Regions from separate parts of the Thauera sp. WH-2 genome, predicted to be linked through region 1. Evidence: riboswitches for the same ligand, from Rfam matches in the RefSeq annotation. Region 1 holds a riboswitch; each other region holds the start of a gene.
The links. A riboswitch is a leader RNA that binds a small molecule or an ion and turns the genes downstream of it on or off. The one in region 1 is predicted to bind cobalamin.
Positions count from the first base shown of each region.

Region 1 (5,927 bases):
TCGCCTTAACGATGGTTCCCTTGCACACGCCGTTGCAGCCGCACACCTCGGCGCTGTCGGGCATGGTGGCGGCGCGGTTCTCGCCCTTGTGGCCGGCGTCGCCCAAGCGGTTCTGGCCGAACATGAGCTGGCCGCGCAGCTCATGAACGCTCTGGCGGTCCTTCATGAGCTGGAAGTACCAGGAACCGTCGGCGGTGTCGCCGTACAGCACCGAGCCGACGATGCGGTCGTCCTTGAGCACCACCCGCTTGTACACGCCGCCCAGCTTGTCGTGCAGCACGATGTCCTCGGTGCCCGGGCCGCCACTGAAGTCGCCCGCCGAGAACACGTCGATGCCAGTCACTTTGAGCTTGGTGGAGGTCACCGAGCCGAGGTAGCGCCCAATGCCATGGTTGGCGAGGTGGTTGGCGCACACCTTGCCCTGCTCGAACAGCGGCGCCACCAGGCCGTAGGCGACGCCACGGTGCGCCACGCACTCACCGACCGCGTAGATGCGCGGATCGGTGACGGTCTGCAGGGTGTCGGAGACGTGGATGCCACGCACCCGCCCGCTGCCGCAGTACAGGCCGGCCGACTCGGCGAGCGCGTAGTTGGGCCGGATGCCTGCAGCGACCACCACCAGGTCGGCGGCGATCTCCATGCCGTCCTTGAAGCGCACCGAACCCACGCGCCCGGCACCCCCGGCACCCTCCTCGCCGCCGGTGTCGCCATGGGCGCTGCGCGCCGGCAGCAGCGCCTCGGTCTGGCGTGCGAGCAGGAACTTCATGCCCTTGGCTTCGAGCGAGGCCTGCAGCATGTCGGCTGCCACCTTGTCGAGTTGGCGCTCCATGATCCAGTCACCGATGTGCACCACGGTCACGTCCATGCCACGCAGCATCAGCCCATTGGCGGCCTCCAGGCCGAGCAGGCCGGCACCGATGACGACCGCGTGGCGGTACTTGCCGGCGGCCTCGATCATCGCCTCGGTATCGGCGATGTCGCGATAACCGAGCACGCCAGGCAGATCGTTGCCGGGGATGGGCGGGATGAAGGGCGTTGAGCCGGTAGCGAGCAGCAGCCGATCGTAGTCGGCCTCGGTGACGCTGCCGTCCTTGGCTTCGGCGACCACCCTGCGCCTCACCCGGTCGATCTTCGTCACCGTGCTGCCCGCATGCAGCTTGATGCCGTTGTCGCGGTACCAGTCGAGATCGTTGAGCATGATCTCGGGCAGGGTCATCTCGCCTGCCAGCACCGGCGAGAGCAGGATGCGGTTGTAGTTGCCGTGCGGCTCGGCACCAAACACGGTGATGTCGTAGAGGTCGGGCGCGAGCTTGATCAGCTCTTCGATCGTGCGCACGCCGGCCATACCGTTGCCGACAAGGACGAGTTTCATCTTCTTCATGGTGCTTCTCCGCGACAAGGCCAGTACGTTCGAAACGGAAACGGCGCCCACTCCGCCCAGCCCTTTGGGCCGTAGCGGAATGGACGCCGTTGTCCTGAAGCTGGAAAGTTCTGGGCAGCGCTCGCTGCCGGGTGCCCGACCGCCTTTGGCCGGTTGCTGAACACTTCAAAGCATCAAACATGCCAAGCCGGGCAGGCCGCAGCACAGGCCCGGAATCCGGGGCATAGATCCGGTTTCTGCGCTGCAGCTCGCACGAACGTCCGGCCTCGCAACGTCTTCGACCGCACTGCTGCAGTGCAGCAGTCAAGCCCCGATGCACGCCGATGGTGCAATCCGCACCAGCAGCTCAGGCGCGCATGGCTCACGCCCCGCAACGCAATGCCGCGGCTGGAGCCCAGCCATCGCAACGCAGCAGGCTGTCCTCAGCTCCGCCCCGGCAGAAATGCCTCCATCGCGAGCGCGGCCTCGGCAACCTCGACGATGCGGCGCCCCTGGTTCATCGCCGTCTGCCGCAGCAGGCGGTAGGCCTCATCCTCGGCGAGCCCCTGGTGGCGCATCAGCACCCCCTTCGCGCGCTCGACGAGCTTGCGCTCCTCCAGGCTCGCACGTACGGCAGCGAGTTCGTCACTCATCGCCTGCAGCCGGCGCGACTGCGCATGCAGTACATCGACGATCGAAGCGGCCAGACGGCGCCCCATCGGATCGGGCACCGCGGGCCTGCCCGCCCCGCCCTCCAGCCCACCATCCAGCCCGCCGAACTCACCGGCGCATCCTTCCTCCGCCCCTTCTTCACCCATGCGCACGCCGGGCGTGGCCCCTGCGGCGTCCAGTCCCACCAGTCCGTCCAGTGCAGATGCGAGCCGCTGCGGGTCATCCGGATCTGCCTGCAGGGCCTCGCTGCGCCGCAGGCATTCCGTCCTCAGTGCCACACCAAGCAGCACTTCGACCTCCCGCACGCGGTCGAGGCGCAGCGAGCAGCAGGCAAACCAGTCCTGGGCCCGCTCGGGCACGCCCGCAGCATCCTGCCCATCTGCAAGCAGCTTGCGGCGCAGGCGCTCCAGTTCGACGAGCGGCATCGCCTGCTGCACGCCCCGCCAGGCCGTCCGCACATCCTCCGGAGAAAAGGCCTCGAAGCGCTGGAAGCACGCCTCCTGGCCCTCGATCAGGTACAGCAGCGGCGGGCCATCCACTGCCGGATCGGCCTTCGCAGCAAACACTGCAGTGCCCAGCGCACGCTCCTGGCCAGCGAGTTCCTTGCCCTGCATGAGGTTGAACAGCGCCACGAGCAGCCGTGAAATCGCGGGATCAGCTGCCACGTCCGCCGCCTCGAACACCAGCGCCAGCAGGGCGGCGATGGTCCGCCTGAAGTGCGCTGTCGCCTCGGCGACTGAGCAGCGCTGGCGCACGATCGCCTCGCGCAGATCGGGGAGCATGTCGACGCGGTGCAGCGCAAGGGCGATACGGGTAAACAGCCGAGCGCCGCCGGCCACAGCGAAACCTGGCACGGCGTCACGGATCTCCGGCCGCCCCAGCCAGGCGCGCACGGCCGCCTCCGCGCTGCGGCTTGCCTCGGCATGCTCTTTCCGCTCCGGACCGAAGCGCACGCCCGCGGAAGCCAGAAAAAGGTTCGAGGCGCCGCGCTCGCCTTGCAGGCGGTGCACGAGTTCGCCCACGAGCTGGACGAGCTCGCAGCTGCGCGCAAGCTGTTCCAGCTCGTGGATCTCGCTGCGACGAGCAGCGACGAGAAAGGCCAGGGTCGATTTCATGCGGGGCTCCCGAGGGTTCTTGTTCTGCGGCCGAGGCCGCAGGGGTAGAACCAAGCAAGAGCCGTGCGCAGCCAGCGTCAGCGCGGGTGAGGAGGCAGCTTCCGCACCTGCTCGATGAGCTGTTCGCCAGCCTCGTCCGCGGGCCCCTGCCAGCCATCGAAATGCAGCAACTCGGGCAAGGGCATGCGCGGCAACCAGCCCGCAGCCTCGAGTTCGGGCCGGGCGTGAAACGCGCTCACGTGACCGATGCACAGGTAGGCGATCGGCACGATCTCACGCGGGATGCCCAGCGCCTCGCGCAGCGCCTGCGGGTGCAGGATGCTGACCCAGCCCACGCCGAGGTTCTCGGCACGCGCGGCCAGCCACAGGTTCTGCACCGCACACACCGCGCTGTACACGTCCATCGCGCCGATGTGGGTGCGGCCGATCACCACCGGCCCATGGCGGCTGCGGTCGCAGGTGATGCAGATGTTCACCGGCGATTCCAGGATGCCTTCGAGCTTCAGGTTGCGGTAGGTGTCGCGCTTGCCTTCGTCGAACATCTGTTCGGCCTCGGCGTGCGCGGCAAGGAAGTCAGCATGGATCTGCTCGCGCACCGCGCGCGAGCGCACCACGATGAAATCCCAGGGCTGCATGAAGCCGACCGAGGGCGCGTGATGAGCGGCATCGAGCACACGCGCGAGCACCTCGTCGGGGATCGGATCGGGCAGGAACTCGCCACGCACGTCGCGGCGGGTATGGATGGCGCGATAGACCGCGTCGCGCTCGGCCGCATCGAAGCGCGGATCGGCCTGGAAGCGCGCGGGGCCGGCGCTGCCGGCCAGGTCGTTCGTGACCGGTTCTTGGGTAAATGCGGGCGCGTCGGTACGCGCCGGCGCGGCATGCGCCTGCGTCGGGCTGCTCATGAAGTATTCCCCTTGTCGTCGAGCAGTAGACAGCCACCGACCAGGCGGCTGCTGGGGGCACTTCGAGGCCGGTCTTCCGGCTGCGGATCAACTCGTCCGGACGCCTTCCCGGTCCTTGCGGACCAGTGGCTGGGCGAACCTTGCCCGGACAATCCCCTTCACGGCGCTGGGCGCGCGGTGGGTTTGCACCACCTTCCCGATTCTCCCGCGCAGCGCGCGGGCACCTCGAAGCAAACAGGGGCGTAAGCTTAGCCGCAAACGGGCTGCCGCGGCAAAAGACGTGCGCTGGGTCAGTACGTTCCTGCAGCGCCCGCACGCTGAATACCGGACGTGGACCGGACAAGCAAACGGGCGCACGCGCCTGGCCGGTTTCAACCCCGCTGGCGGCGCGCCTCGAACAGGCAGATCCCGCTCGCCACCGACACATTGAGGCTCTCGACGCTACCGTGCATGGGGATGCGGGCAAGCGCATCGCAAGTGTCGCGGGTGAGGCGACGCAGGCCGTCACCTTCGGCGCCAAGCACCCACGCCACCGGCACCTTCTGGTCGATGTCGTAGATGGACTTGTCGGCTTCGCCTGCGGCACCGACGATCCACACGCCGGCGTCCTGCATCTCGCGCAGGGCGCGGGCAAGGTTGGTCACGGTGATGTAGGGCACGGTATCGGCGGCGCCGCTGGCGACCTTGACCGCAGTGGCGTTGAGGCCCACCGCGCGGTCCTTGGGTGCGACCACCGCATGTGCACCGGCGGCGTCGGCCACACGCAGACAGGCACCGAGGTTGTGCGGATCCTGCACGCCGTCGAGAACCAGGATCAGCGCATTCTCGTCCAGGCTGTCGAGCACGTCGGCGAGCTTGATCTCGCGCCGGGTGGCGTCGACCTTGGCGACCACGCCCTGGTGGCGACGGGTGCCCACCATGCCGTCGAGCTTGTCGCCCTCGCTCTGCAGGATGCGCACGCCGGCAGCCTCGGCCTGGGCAATGAACTTCTTCACCCGCGCGTCCTTGCGGTCACCGGAGAGGTAGATCTCCAGCACCGATTCGGGCGCATGGCGCAGCTTGGCAGAGACCGCGTGGAAGCCGTAAATCAGCTTGGTGGGAGTGTTCTCGGGTGCTTTAGCCACGGTCGGTGCCCTTGGTGGTGGTCTTGCGGCGGGCGCGTCGTGCCGGAGCCGCAGTCGGGGGCGCGGATTCTAGCGCTTCGACCGGCGCTGCGGCGATCGGCTCGACAACAGTCTTCTTCGCCCGCGTCCGGCGCGGCTTGGGCTCGGCGCCCTGCGGCGCGGCGGGAGGTGCCTCGACCACCGGCTCGGGCACAGTGACCGGCTCGACTACAAGCTTCTTCGCACGGGCCTTGCGAGGCTTCGGCTCAGCGACCTCCGGCACTGCGGCGGGCAACTCGACGGCCGGCGCGGGCGCGGCCTCGGCGACCTGCTCGGTGGCGGGTTGCTTCGCCCGCTTGCTGCGGGCCTTGTCCGCCTTCGATGGGGCAAACTCGGGGGCAGCGACCGGCAGTGCGGCTGCAGGCGCAGGCGCAGCTTCGACCACAGGCCCCGCCTCGCCCTTCTTCGCGCGCGGTTTGCGCGCCTTCTTGCCGGCTTCGGGGATCGCTGCGACAGCCACCGGCCCGGCCGGCTTCGCGGGCGGCTCGGCCGGCAGCGGCCCTTCAATGAGGCGGAAGTCGATCTTGTTGGTCGCCATATCCACCCGTACGAGCTGCACCTTCACGCGGTCGGAGAGGCGGAACTGCTTGCCGGTGCGCTCGCCCATGAGCGCGTGGCGCATCTCGTCGTAGTGGAAGTAGTCGCTCCCGAGATCCGAGATGTGCAGCAGGCCCTCGATGAAGATGTCGTCGAGCGCGACAAAGAGGCCGAA
Region 1 is NZ_JBLWFG010000004.1:89,810-95,736, forward strand. Features, by position in the region: gene nirB (nitrite reductase large subunit NirB) at 1-1,381, opposite strand, end outside; gene ACNKW1_RS08575 (nitrate- and nitrite sensing domain-containing protein) at 1,804-3,147, opposite strand; gene bluB (5,6-dimethylbenzimidazole synthase) at 3,225-4,052, opposite strand; cobalamin riboswitch at 4,101-4,295, opposite strand; gene rlmB (23S rRNA (guanosine(2251)-2'-O)-methyltransferase RlmB) at 4,424-5,176, opposite strand; gene rnr (ribonuclease R) at 5,169-5,927, opposite strand, start outside.

Region 2 (5,927 bases), on a different contig from region 1:
TAGGGCTCGGCCAGCCCGAGCTGGCGGGCGCGGCGGTTGGCGATGTAGCGGAACTGGCCCATATGCTGCGCAGCCGAGTAGCCAAGGATGGGCTCGCGCAGCAGGTAGCCGGCGTAGGCGGTTTCGGCGGCCTCGGCCTCCTCCCACAGGCGGGCGAGCGCCGCGGGATCGAGCTGCAGGTTTTCCTCGGCGATGAGCGTGCGCACGGTGCGGATGCCGAAGGCGCAGTGCAGCACCTCGTCGCGCATGATGTACTGCAACTGCTCGGCCGTGCCCTTCATCAGCCCGCGCCGTTGCAGCGCGAAGATGGGGGTGAAGCCGTTGTAGAACCAGCAGCCCTCGAAGATGGCCGCGAAGAAGAGGTAGGAGAGCGCGAATTCGTGCAGGTTGTCGCGGTCGGTGAGGTCGAAGTCGGCCCGCATCACGCGCTCGAGGCGGCGGTTGGCGAGCGCGATCTTGCCGTGGATCTCGGGCACGACGCGGTAGCGGTTGTAGATCTCCTGCTGGTCCAGGCCCAGGCTTTCGATGCAGTGCTGATAGGTCCAGGTATGCAGGGCTTCCTCATACACCTGGCGGGCCTGGTAGATCTGCAGTTCGGGCGCTGTCATCTTCTCCATCACCGCCAGGCCGATGTTGCGCATGGCGAGGATGTCCGAGGTGGTCAGATAGGACAGCACGTTCTCGAACACATGGCGCTCGGCCGGCGTCAGGCGATGGTGGTAGTCGTGAACGTCCTGCGCCATGGAGATCTCCAGCGGCGTCCAGTGGTTCTTGTTGGCGTTGAGGAAGAACTCCCACGCCCAGGGGTACTTGAAGGGCGCGAGCTGGTTGATGTCACCCTGGCCGTTGACGATGCGCTTGTCGGCAGCACGCACCGGCGCCAGCGCGCCCGGCCGGGCATCGGTGGCGGACAGGGCCGCGTCGGGGCCGGATGCCGTTGTCGTGGGCGTCGCCGTGGAAGCCGGGGAGCCTGCCTGGCGGGAGGATGGCGTGGTGGCTGGAGCAGTGGCTGCCCGAGGGCGAACCGGCGTGTCCCAGTCGTCGAAGAAGGCGGTCATTGGCAGGCCTCGCAGTCGGGGTCGAGAATGGAGCAGGTCTTGGGCGCCGGGTCGGCGCTGGCGGTGGCCGGCGTGTTGGTGCCGGTCTTCTCCATTGCGGTGGCGCTCAGGGTGCGCAGGTAGTAGGTGGTCTTGAGCCCGCGCAGCCAGGCCAGGCGGTAAAGTTCGTCGAGCTTGCGCCCCGAGGCGCCGGCGACGTAGAGGTTCAGCGACTGCGCCTGGTCGATCCATTTCTGCCGGCGCGAGGCGGCTTCAACCAGCCAGTGCGGCTCGATCTCGAAGGCGGTGGCGTAGCGCGCCTTGAGCTCGGCCGGGATGCGCTCGATCGGGGCGAGCGAGCCGTCGAAGTACTTGAGGTCGGCCACCATCACTTCGTCCCACAGGCCGAGTGCCTTCAGCTCGCGCACCAGATGCGCGTTGACCACGGTGAACTCGCCCGACAGGTTGGATTTGACGTACAGGTTCTGGTAGTCCGGCTCGATCGAGGCCGACACGCCGACGATGTTGGAGATGGTCGCGGTCGGCGCGATGGCGACGCAGTTCGAGTTGCGCATGCCATGGCGGGCGATGCGTTCGCGCAGCGGGCTCCAGTCGAGCGAGGAAGAGCGGTCTACTTCGAGCAGGGCGCCGCCGCCCGCGTTGCTGCGCCCGCGGCCCTCGGCCAGCAGCGCGAGGCTGTCCTGCGGCAGGATGCCCCGGTCCCACAGGCTGCCGCGGAAGCTGGAATACCGCCCGCGTGCCTCGGCCAGCTCGGTCGAGGCCCAGTAGGCGGCGTGGCACACGGCTTCCATCGAACGGTCGGCAAACTCGATAGCGGCGTCCGATGCGTAGGCCAGCCCCATCATATGCAAGGCGTCGGCAAAGCCCATGATGCCCAGGCCCACCGGGCGGTGGCGCAGGTTGGCGGCGCGCGCCTTGGGCGTGGCGTAGTAGTTGAGGTCGATGACGTTGTCGAGCAGGCGCATCGCGACACGCACGGTGCGCTGCAGCTTGTCGTGGTCGAGCGTCCAGCGCCCGTCGCCGTCGCGCACCAGATGGGCGGGCAGGTTCACCGAGCCGAGGTTGCACACCGCGGTCTCGTCGGCCGAGGTGTTGAGCGTGATCTCGGTGCACAGGTTGGAGCCATGCACCACGCCCACGTGCTGCTGCGGCGAGCGCAGGTTGCAGGCGTCCTTGAAGGTGATCCATGGATGCCCGGTCTCGAACAGCATGGTCAGCATCTTGCGCCACAGCTGGATGGCGGGCAGGCGCTTGAAGAGGCGGATCTCGCCGCGCTCGGCCTTTTCCTCATACGCGCGGTAGGCCGTCTCGAAGTCCTGGCCGTAGCGCTCGTGCAGGTCGGGCACGTCGACCGGCGAGAACAGGGTCCATTCGGCGTTCTCCAGCACGCGCTTCATGAACAAGTCGGGAATCCAGTTCGCGGTGTTCATGTCGTGCGTGCGGCGGCGCTCGTCGCCGGTGTTCTTGCGCAGTTCGAGGAATTCCTCGATGTCGAGGTGCCAGGTTTCGAGATAGGCGCACACCGCGCCCTTGCGCTTGCCGCCCTGGTTCACCGCCACCGCGGTGTCGTTGACCACCTTGAGGAAGGGGATCACGCCCTGGCTCTGGCCGTTGGTGCCCTTGATGCGGCTGCCGAGCGCGCGTACCGGCGTCCAGTCGTTGCCCAGACCGCCGGCAAACTTCTGCAGCAGGGCGTTTTCCTTGATCGACTGGTAGATGTCCTCGAGGCTGTCGGCCACCGTCGTCAGGTAGCAGGACGACAGCTGCGAATGGCGGGTGCCGCTGTTGAACAGCGTTGGCGTGCTGCTCATGAAGTCGAAGCTCGACAGCAGCTCGTAGAACGCGATCGCCTGTGCCTCGCGATCGATCTCGTTGATCGCGAGGCCCATGGCCACGCGCATGAAGAAGGTCTGCGGCAGCTCGATGCGGCGGTCGTCGACATGCAGGAAGTAGCGGTCGTACAGCGTCTGCAGGCCGAGGTAGTCGAACTGCAGGTCGCGCTCGGGCCGGATCGCTGCCGCCAGGCGGGCGAGGTCGAAGTCGGCCAGGCGGGGGTCGAGCAGCTCCGCCTCGATGCCACGGCGGATGAAGGCGGGCAGGCAGGCGGCATAACCCCGATCGGGGTCGGACATGTCGGCCTGCGAGGTTTCGTGCCCGAGCACTTCGACGCGGATCGCCGACAGCAGCAGGCGGGCGGCGACACGGCCGTAGTCCGGCTCGCGCTCGATCAGCGTGCGTGCGGCCAGCACCAATGCCTGGCGCACGGCGGCAATCGGCACGCCGTCGTAGAGGTTGTGCAGGGCGTGTTCGAGCACGGTGTCGGCGGACACACCGTCCAGCCCTTCGCAGGCCTCGCGGCACACGGCGAGCAGGGCGGCGCGGTCGAGCGGGCGGCGCGCTTCGCCATCGACGACGTGCAGCACGGGGCCGGTGCCGCCCGCCTGCGCTTCGGCGTCCTGCTGCGCGGCGCGTTCGGCGGCGCGGCGTTCGCGGTAGAGCACGTAGGCGCGCGCGACGTCGTGCTCGCCCGAGCGCATCAGCGCCAGCTCGACCTGGTCCTGGATGTCCTCGATGTGCAGCATGCCGCCGTCGGGCAGGCGACGGGTGAGGGCGCCGACCACGGTATCGGTGAGTCGGGCCACGATGTCGCGTACGCGTGAGGACGCCGCGCCCTGGCGGCCCTCGACGGCGAGAAAGGCCTTGGTCATGGCGACGGCGATCTTGTTCGGATCGAAGGCGACGACGGCGCCATTGCGGCGGACGGTCTGGAATGCGGCGAGTTGCATGGCGCTATCAAGTGCTTCGGCGGGAAGTCGGTCCACGGGTGGTCCTCGTCTGGGTGAGTGCGGATGAAACGGGTTTCTGAGGGAAGGCGAGCTTCAGGCGGCGGCCGCGAGGCTGACTGCGCTGGGGGCCGGGCAAGGATGGGTGTCGTCGCCGGCGTGGGACTCGGCCCGCAGATCCAGCGTCAGGGGGGCGGTGTGGCTGCCGCCAGGCCGACGGAAGCCGCTGGCGGCAGCCATGTGGAGTACCGCCGGGCTGACGCTGTGACACACGATCCGGCCTGCGCCGTGCAGGCGGGCCAGTGCAATGACGTGGTTGAACAGTGCTCGGCCCAGTCCGCGCTGGCGATGAGTTGCGGTGACGCTGAGCCCGAAGTCGACCTCCCCATCGCGCACCGCGACATGGGCGAGGGCGACGATGTCGCCTTGTGCGGTGCCCAGACCATGCACATGGTCGCGTGCGAAATCGAGCGTGGCGACGTAGGCGGCGATGCCTTCGTCGCGGATGCCGTGGCTGAAGCGCAGCAGGCGGTCATCGGCATCCAGCGCAAGAAGGTGTTCGAGGATGCGGGGGGCGTCGGCGGGGCCGAAGCGGAACATCGGCCTCAGAACGGCGCCCGTGGAATCGGTCGGCGGTGTCAGCGTTGCAGCGGGGCGGTCGGCGGTGGACATGGCGGAGATCCGGTGCGGGCAGGGCGGATCTCCGACGCACGGGCGTGATGCGTCACGCGCATGGCAATGCCATGCGGTGCTGCCGTGCCATCAGGAAAACGAGCAAGTGAAATGGTGTGAGCCATGCCTCTTGTCAGGGACACCCCGCCCCAAACTGTTGAAGGTGATGTGCATGGCAGGTCTCCTGGCTCACGGGTCGTCGTCTTGCGCCAGCCTTCCCGGAAGATTTCCAGTGGCAGAGAGGGCGCAGGACTCGCCGATTACAGTTGCGGGGGCAGCTCCGGGGTTCGCGCTGGGCGCGGCACCGGATTCCCTTTTCATGTCCGCCGATGACGGCGGACAACCATGAACAGGGGCGGAGGTTAGCCCTGGCCCCCGGCGCTGTCAAACGCGCCGCGTTCGATCGTACGCACCAGGGTATGCACCGCGCGATGCGTCGGAACTTCGAGCCCGGCCGCCTCGGCCATGGATAGCAGGGCGCCGGTGATGGCGTCGATCTCGGTGTGGCGGCCGGCGAGGACGTCCTGCAGCATGCTGGCGCGGTTGGCGGCGGTGGCGCGGGCAACGCCATGCACCCGCGCGAGCGCGGCCGCTTCGTCGAGCTCGAGGCCGTTGGCGCGCAGTACCGGCAGTGCCTCGCGCACCAGGGCGTTGAGCAGTACGCGGTGCGGCGGCTCGAGCAGGGCGCCGTTGGGCACGCGGAACAGCGCCGCGAGCGGGTTGATGGCGACGTTCACCAGCAGCTTCGCCAGCCGCGCGGCGGTGATTTCCGGCTCGATGCGAGCCTCGAGACCCGCGTCCGCCAGCATCCGCGCGAGCGGCTCGAACCCGGGCGGCAGCAGGGTTTCGCCTGCGCCTGAGGGCTGCACCCGGTTGCCGTCGCGCCACGCGCCCTCGGTGGTGATGCCCTGATCCACGTGTTGTGCGTGGCAATGCCCGCGCAGCATGTCCACGGTGATCCCGTTCTGCAAGGACAGCACGCCGATGGGGCGCATGCGTGAGGCGACTTCCGCGGCTGCCGCTGTGTCGGCGGCCTTCACCAGCACGATCACCCAGTCGGCGACAGGGGGGTGGGCAGCGTCGAAGGCTTCCAGGGCGAGTGTTTGCTCGCCCACTTGCACGCCGGTGCGGAGGCTTGCGACCCGGTGTGCGTTACGCGCAATCACGGCGAGCGGCACGACGGCGCGCAGCCGCGCAGCAAAGTGCAGGCCCAGCGCGCCGGCGCCGATGATCGCAACCGGGAAGCGCGTGTCGGCCTGGCTGTGGTGTGTGGCACGAGGGGGTGCCTCGAGATTACTGTCCATTCGATACGTACGGAGCGGTTCGGATTTCAAGTGGATCCCTGCCTGTTGCGTGCCAGACGGCTTCGCGGTCGCGATGTCGCATAAACATCGGATGGGTGCTCCAGCATGCC
Region 2 is NZ_JBLWFG010000001.1:839,099-845,025, reverse strand. Features, by position in the region: gene ACNKW1_RS04015 (ribonucleotide-diphosphate reductase subunit beta) at 1-1,058, opposite strand, end outside; gene ACNKW1_RS04010 (ribonucleoside-diphosphate reductase subunit alpha) at 1,055-3,880, opposite strand; gene ACNKW1_RS04005 (GNAT family N-acetyltransferase) at 3,938-4,513, opposite strand; cobalamin riboswitch at 4,670-4,876, opposite strand; gene ACNKW1_RS04000 (ketopantoate reductase family protein) at 4,876-5,817, opposite strand.
Region 2: another riboswitch for cobalamin. It lies ahead of ACNKW1_RS04005 (GNAT family N-acetyltransferase); the one in region 1 lies ahead of bluB (5,6-dimethylbenzimidazole synthase).

Region 3 (5,927 bases), on a different contig from region 1:
TACGGTCTCGAGCACACCCGCGGCAAAAGGGTCGGGTTGCTGCTGGGCGAGCAGGCCGCGAAAACGTGCCGCCTCCAGCGTCGGCCAGGCGGCGTAGGGCAGGCCGCCGATGCGCACCTCGCCCACCGTGGGTTCGCGCAGCCCGGCCAGCGTGTGCAGCAGCGTGGTCTTGCCGGCGCCGTTGGGGCCGAGCAGCACCAGGCATTCACCCGCGGCCAGGCTGAGGCTGAACTCGCAGCATAGCCATCGCTCGCCCACCTTGAGCGCGAGGCGTTCGGCCTCGAGCAGCGGAGCCGCATCCTCCGGCAGGGGGCGACGGGCAGCGTTCATCGTGTGCTGCGCGGGCTGCGCGAGAGCAGGAACAGGAAGACCGGCACGCCGATCAGCGCGGTGAGCACGCCCACCGGCAACTGCTGCGGTGCCATCACGGTGCGCGCAGCGGTGTCGGCCAGGGTCAGCAGGGTGCCCCCCGCGAGCGCCGCAGCGGGGATCAGCACACGCTGGTCGTTGCCCAGCGCGAGCCGCACCAGGTGCGGCACGATCAGGCCGACGAAGCCCACCGAGCCGACCAGCGTCACCGCGGTCGCAGTCAGCAGCGAAGCGAGCACGTACAGCGCGACGCGCAGATGCCCCACCTGTACGCCCAGCGCCCGCGCGGAAAGCTCGCCGCGGGCGAGCACGTTGAGGTCGCGCGCAAACGGCAACACGACCACCAGCGCCAACACCAGCACCACCAGCGCCGGCCACGGCCGCGCTGCTGCGCTCGCATCGCCCATCATCCAGAACAGCATGGACATCACGCGTGTGTCAGGCGCGAGCGCAAGCATCAGCGAGACCGCGGCGCCACAGCCAGCCGCGACGATGACGCCTGTCAGCAACAGCCGCGTCTGCGTCCAGCTGCCGTCACCGTGTGCCAGACCGAAGACGACGAGCATCGCGGTGAGCGCGCCGACGAAGGCGGAGGCGTCCACCCAGAACGCAGCCGCCCCGAGCGTGATCGCCCCCAGCGCACCCACCGCCGCACCGCCCGAAATGCCGAGGATGTAGGGGTCGGCCAGCGGGTTGCGCAGCAAGACCTGCATGAGGGCACCCGCGGTGGCGAGCAGGCCACCGCAGGCGAAGGCAGCAAGGGCGCGGGGGAGGCGGAGCTCGCGGATCACGGTCGCATTCATACCGTCCGCGCCGGTAAGCGCACCCAGTACGTCGGCGGTCCCCACCGGCAGCCCCCCGGCGACCAGCGCCAGGAGCAGCGCAAGCGCCCCCGCCAGCAGCAGGACCACGGCGATCGCCAGCGGCGATCGCGTGCGGCGCATGGCTGGACTCACGCGCGACTCCCCACGTAGCGCGATTGCAGGCATCGGCGATCAGTGCATGGCGTAGCGCAGTGCCACGAAGACGCTCCGGCCCTGTGTTCCGTACCCCTTGGCAAGTTCGTAGTCCTTGTCGAGCAGGTTGTTGGCGCGAACTTCCACACTCCAGTCAGGCGCCACGGCGTAGTGCACGTACGCATCGACCAGGCCATAGCCCCCCATGCGACCGGCAGGGGCATTGGGCACCCGATCATAACGCGGCCCTTTCCCATTCCACTCCACGCCCCAGGTCCATGCGCCTGCAAGCCTTTCCAGCGCAAGCGCACCGCTGATGCGCGCACGACGGCCGAGCTCGTCGCCGGTTTGCCGATCCTCCGCATCGAGCAGGTCGACGCTGGCACGCACGCGATACTCCCCGAGCATGGCACCCAGGCTCGCTTCCACCCCCTCGATGTCTGCCCGGCCGACGTTCGCCGCCACACCGCTGCTCCAATCGATCAGGTTTCGGATGCGATTGTTGAAGTAGGTCAGCCCCAGGCTGAGGTCATTGCGCTCCCAGGCCACACCGATCTCGCGATTGAGCGCCTCCTCCGGCTTGAGCGCCGGATTCCCGCCGAAGCAACCCCACACCGGATAGCACTCTACGGGGTAATAGAGATCATTGAAGGTCGGCGCCTTGAACGCATTGCCGATGCTTGCATGGACGCGCCACTCCGGCGTGATCTCGTAGCCGTAGGCCGCTGTTCCGGTGGTCTTGCTGCCGAACTGGGAATTGCGGTCGTGACGTGCATTGAGTTGCACGCGGTGGCGATCGAACTCGCCGCCCCAGCCGAGCAGGAAGGCGTTCATATGGCGCCGGGTCCTCTCGTAGTGGGTCGTCGTCTGCACGCGCTGCTGCAGGAACTCGTAGGCCGCCATCAAGGAGCCGCCACCGAGCGCAATATCGTGCTGCCAGCTCAATTGACGCTGTGTCGTGTCGAAGCGGGAACGCGCGCCGGCATTCGACTGGTTCTCGAGCGCATCGACGCCATGGCCGAAACGCAGGGTGCTGACCCAATCGGACGAATGCTGCTTGCGCAGATACATGCCATAGGATTCCGCGCGTTTGTCCAGATGGGAATCGAAGGGCTGAGCTGCGTCATACCAGTTGCGCATGTCGGAATACAGCACATTGGCACCAATTTCGTCGTTGCCGCCCAGGTCCAGCGCCAGCGAGGCGCTGAGGTAATCCTCGCGGAAACCGTCGTCGTCGCGGTCGTTCACGGACAGCACCGGCGTGCGCGCATTAAAGCCGTCGCTGCGCTCATGCCCAGCGGTCACGCTATAGCGCAGGACACCCGCACCGCCAGCCAGCGTGGCGCTGGCTTCACGTGCGCCGTCGCTGCCGGCACCCACGCGCGCCGAGGGGTGGAAGCCCTCCTTGCCCTTGCGGGTGAACACCTGGATCACGCCGCCCAGCGCATCCGCACCATAAAGTGCGCTGCCGGGGCCGCGCAGGATCTCGATGCGCTCAACGATCTCGAGCGGGATGGTCTCCAGCACCGGCGAGCCGCTGGTCGCCGAGCCGATGCGGACACCGTCCACAAGCAACAGCGTATGCCCGGCGTTGGCGCCGCGAATATAGACGCTTCCGCTCGATCCAGGGCCGCCATTGCGTGCCATCTGCACCCCCGGCCGCGACGCCAGCAGGCCGAGCAGGCTCGAATGACCGGCACGGGCAATCTCGTCACGTTCGATCACGTCGACGCTCGCGAGCGCGGCATCTGCACTGACCGGCTGACGGGTGGCCGTGACGACCACATGGCCCAACTGGGCATCGGCGGCATGAACGGCCGGCAGGGTGAAACAGCACAGCGCGCCAGCCGAAGCCAGCGCGGAGAAGCGGATATTCATCGTAGGGCTCTCCCTTCGCCACACCGTGCGTCCCCGCACGCCATGGCAACTTCACATGGACGCACCACGAGGCAGGTAGAACCGAAGAGAGCAAGACAAACCGCGCCCGTCGCCGCCACCCCGCGGCACATCCGCCATTCCGCGTTCCGGCCGGTCTCCGGGCTCGTGCGCTGTGCCGGCCTGATGGCCGGACGGGTGAGTCGCCTTCCCGGGAATGTTCCCAGTGGCTGCAGGACACACCTTGCGCGCACTTACCGTTGCGGGGGCAGCACAGGCATTGCGGCCTCGTTTGCGAAGGGCCGCGCACCTGTTTCCCGTTTAACCCTGGGCGAGATACGCCCGCGGGCACCGATAACGCGTTGCCCCTTCCGGGGCAGTGGGGGCGGATGATACCGTACGAGGCGGTATCGTGCACTGCAAAAAGAATCCGCACGACGAGCGGAAAACCAAACCACGACAATGACATGTGAACTCATCCTCGGCGGCGCACGCTCCGGCAAGAGCCGTGAAGCCGAACGGCGCGCCGCCGGATCCGGACTTGCGGTGACGGTGATCGCCACCGCCGAAGCCCTCGACGACGAAATGGCCGCGCGCATCCGCCGCCACCAGGCCGACCGCCCCGCGGGCTGGCGTACGGTGGAGGCGCCCGTGGCGCTGGCCGATGCACTGCGCCGCGAAGCCGCACCCGATCGCTGTCTGGTGGTGGACTGCCTGACGCTGTGGGTCACCAACCTGCTGATCGACGCCGAGCACCTGCCACCCGGAGCCGACGCCGACGAGCTGCCGCGCTTTCGCCGCGAGCGCGAGAGACTGCTCGCCACCTTGCCCGCATTGCCCGGCCGCATTCTCCTCGTCGCCAACGAGGTTGGGCTGGGGCTGGTGCCCGAAACCCAGCTTGGCAGGCTGTTTCGCGACGAGGCCGGACGGCTCAACCAGGCAGTGGCCACCCTATGCAAACGGGTTGTCTTCGTCGCCGCTGGACTGCCGCTGGTGCTGAAGCAGGGCTAAACTGCAAGCCGCACGACATCCAGGACGGACGCGTGTGCTGCACTCCATGCGGCTGCGTAGCCCCCGTCCACGATGAACATCCCGTCCAACCGACCAAGCTTGTCACCATGAAACCCTTCGCCATCGTTCCGCCCGACCCGCTGCTGTCCGCCGCGCTGCAACACAAGATCGACCGCAAGACCAAGCCGCTCGGCGCGCTCGGGCGCCTGGAGCCGCTCGCACACCAGATCGGCCTCATCCAGCAGACGCTCACACCCGAGATCCGCCAGCCGCACATGGTGGTGTTCGCCGGCGATCATGGCGCGGCAAAGGCGGGCGTATCGGCCTTTCCGCAGGACGTCACCTGGCAGATGGTAGAGAACTTTCTCGCCGGCGGCGCCGCCATCAACGTGTTCAGCAAGCAGATGGGCTGGGGGCTCACCGTGGTCGATGCCGGGGTGAATCACGATTTCGGCAAACGCACCGGACTGATCGACGCGAAGATCGCGCCGGGCACCGCGAACTACATCGAACAGCCCGCAATGACGCCCGGCCAGCGCGACGCCGCCCTGCAGCGCGGCCGTGAACTCGCCCATGCGCTGGCGGACAACGGCTGCAACTGTGTCGCCTTCGGCGAGATGGGCATCGGCAACACGGCCTCGGCCTCGCTGATCACCCACTGCCTGGTGGGCGCGGCCCGCGACGGCGATCTGTACAGCGTGACCGGGCGCGGCACCGGGCTGGACGACGCCGGGCTGATCCGCAAGCGCCAGTTGCTGTCGCAGGCGCTCGAACGCGGCGGCCGACACCACGACGGGCTGGAGGTGCTGGCCCAGTACGGCGGCTTCGAGATTGCGATGATGGCCGGTGCAATGCTCGGTGCAGCGGAAAAGCGGATGCTGATCCTGGTTGATGGGTTCATCGTCACCTCCGCCCTGCTGGCTGCACATGCCATCGCCTGCAACGTGCTGTCTTACTGCATATTCGGGCACCGCTCGCAGGAGCCGGGGCACCGCGTGCAGCTCGACTATCTCGACGCCCAACCGCTGATGGAGCTCGACCTGCGCCTCGGCGAAGGCACGGGCGCCGCTCTCGCCCTGCCGCTGGTGCAGGCCGCGGTCAACTTCCTCAACGACATGGCAAGCTTCGAGTCGGCCGGGGTGAGCGACCAGGGCCCGGCGACCTAAGCGCGCAAACGGTTTTCACGCCCCCGGAACGCGGCCATGCGCGAGCAGTTCGCCCGCTTCTTCACCGCGCTGGGCTATTTCACCCGGCTGCCCGTGCCCGCCTGGGTGGAATGGGTGCCGGAGCGGCTCGCGCACGCCGCCGCATGGCTGCCGCTGGTGGGCTGGGTGGTGGGATGCGCCGGCGCCGCGGCGCTGCTCGTACTCACCTCGCTGCTGCCGGTCAGCCTCGCGGTCATTCTTTCGATGGCGCTCACCGTTCGCCTGACCGGTGCCCTGCATGAAGACGGCTTTGCCGACGCCTGTGACGGCCTCGGTGGCGGCTGGGAGAAGGCACAGATCCTCGCGATCATGAAGGACTCGCGCATCGGCAGCTACGGCGCCATCGCCATCGTGCTGATGCTGCTGGCCAAGGCCGCAGCGCTGATCGAGCTCGCTGCCATCTCGCCCACGACAGCCGCCGCCGCGTTGATCGCCGCGCACGCGCTGTCGCGCCTGGCTGCGGTCGGCGTGCTGCACGCCCTGCCCTACGCACGTGAGGACGACAGTGCCA
Region 3 is NZ_JBLWFG010000005.1:198,715-204,641, reverse strand. Features, by position in the region: gene ACNKW1_RS10650 (ABC transporter ATP-binding protein) at 1-330, opposite strand, end outside; gene ACNKW1_RS10645 (FecCD family ABC transporter permease) at 327-1,313, opposite strand; gene ACNKW1_RS10640 (TonB-dependent receptor domain-containing protein) at 1,365-3,203, opposite strand; cobalamin riboswitch at 3,334-3,571, opposite strand; gene cobU (bifunctional adenosylcobinamide kinase/adenosylcobinamide-phosphate guanylyltransferase) at 3,663-4,211, shown strand; gene cobT (nicotinate-nucleotide--dimethylbenzimidazole phosphoribosyltransferase) at 4,319-5,377, shown strand; gene ACNKW1_RS10625 (adenosylcobinamide-GDP ribazoletransferase) at 5,414-5,927, shown strand, end outside.
Region 3: another riboswitch for cobalamin. It lies ahead of ACNKW1_RS10640 (TonB-dependent receptor domain-containing protein); the one in region 1 lies ahead of bluB (5,6-dimethylbenzimidazole synthase).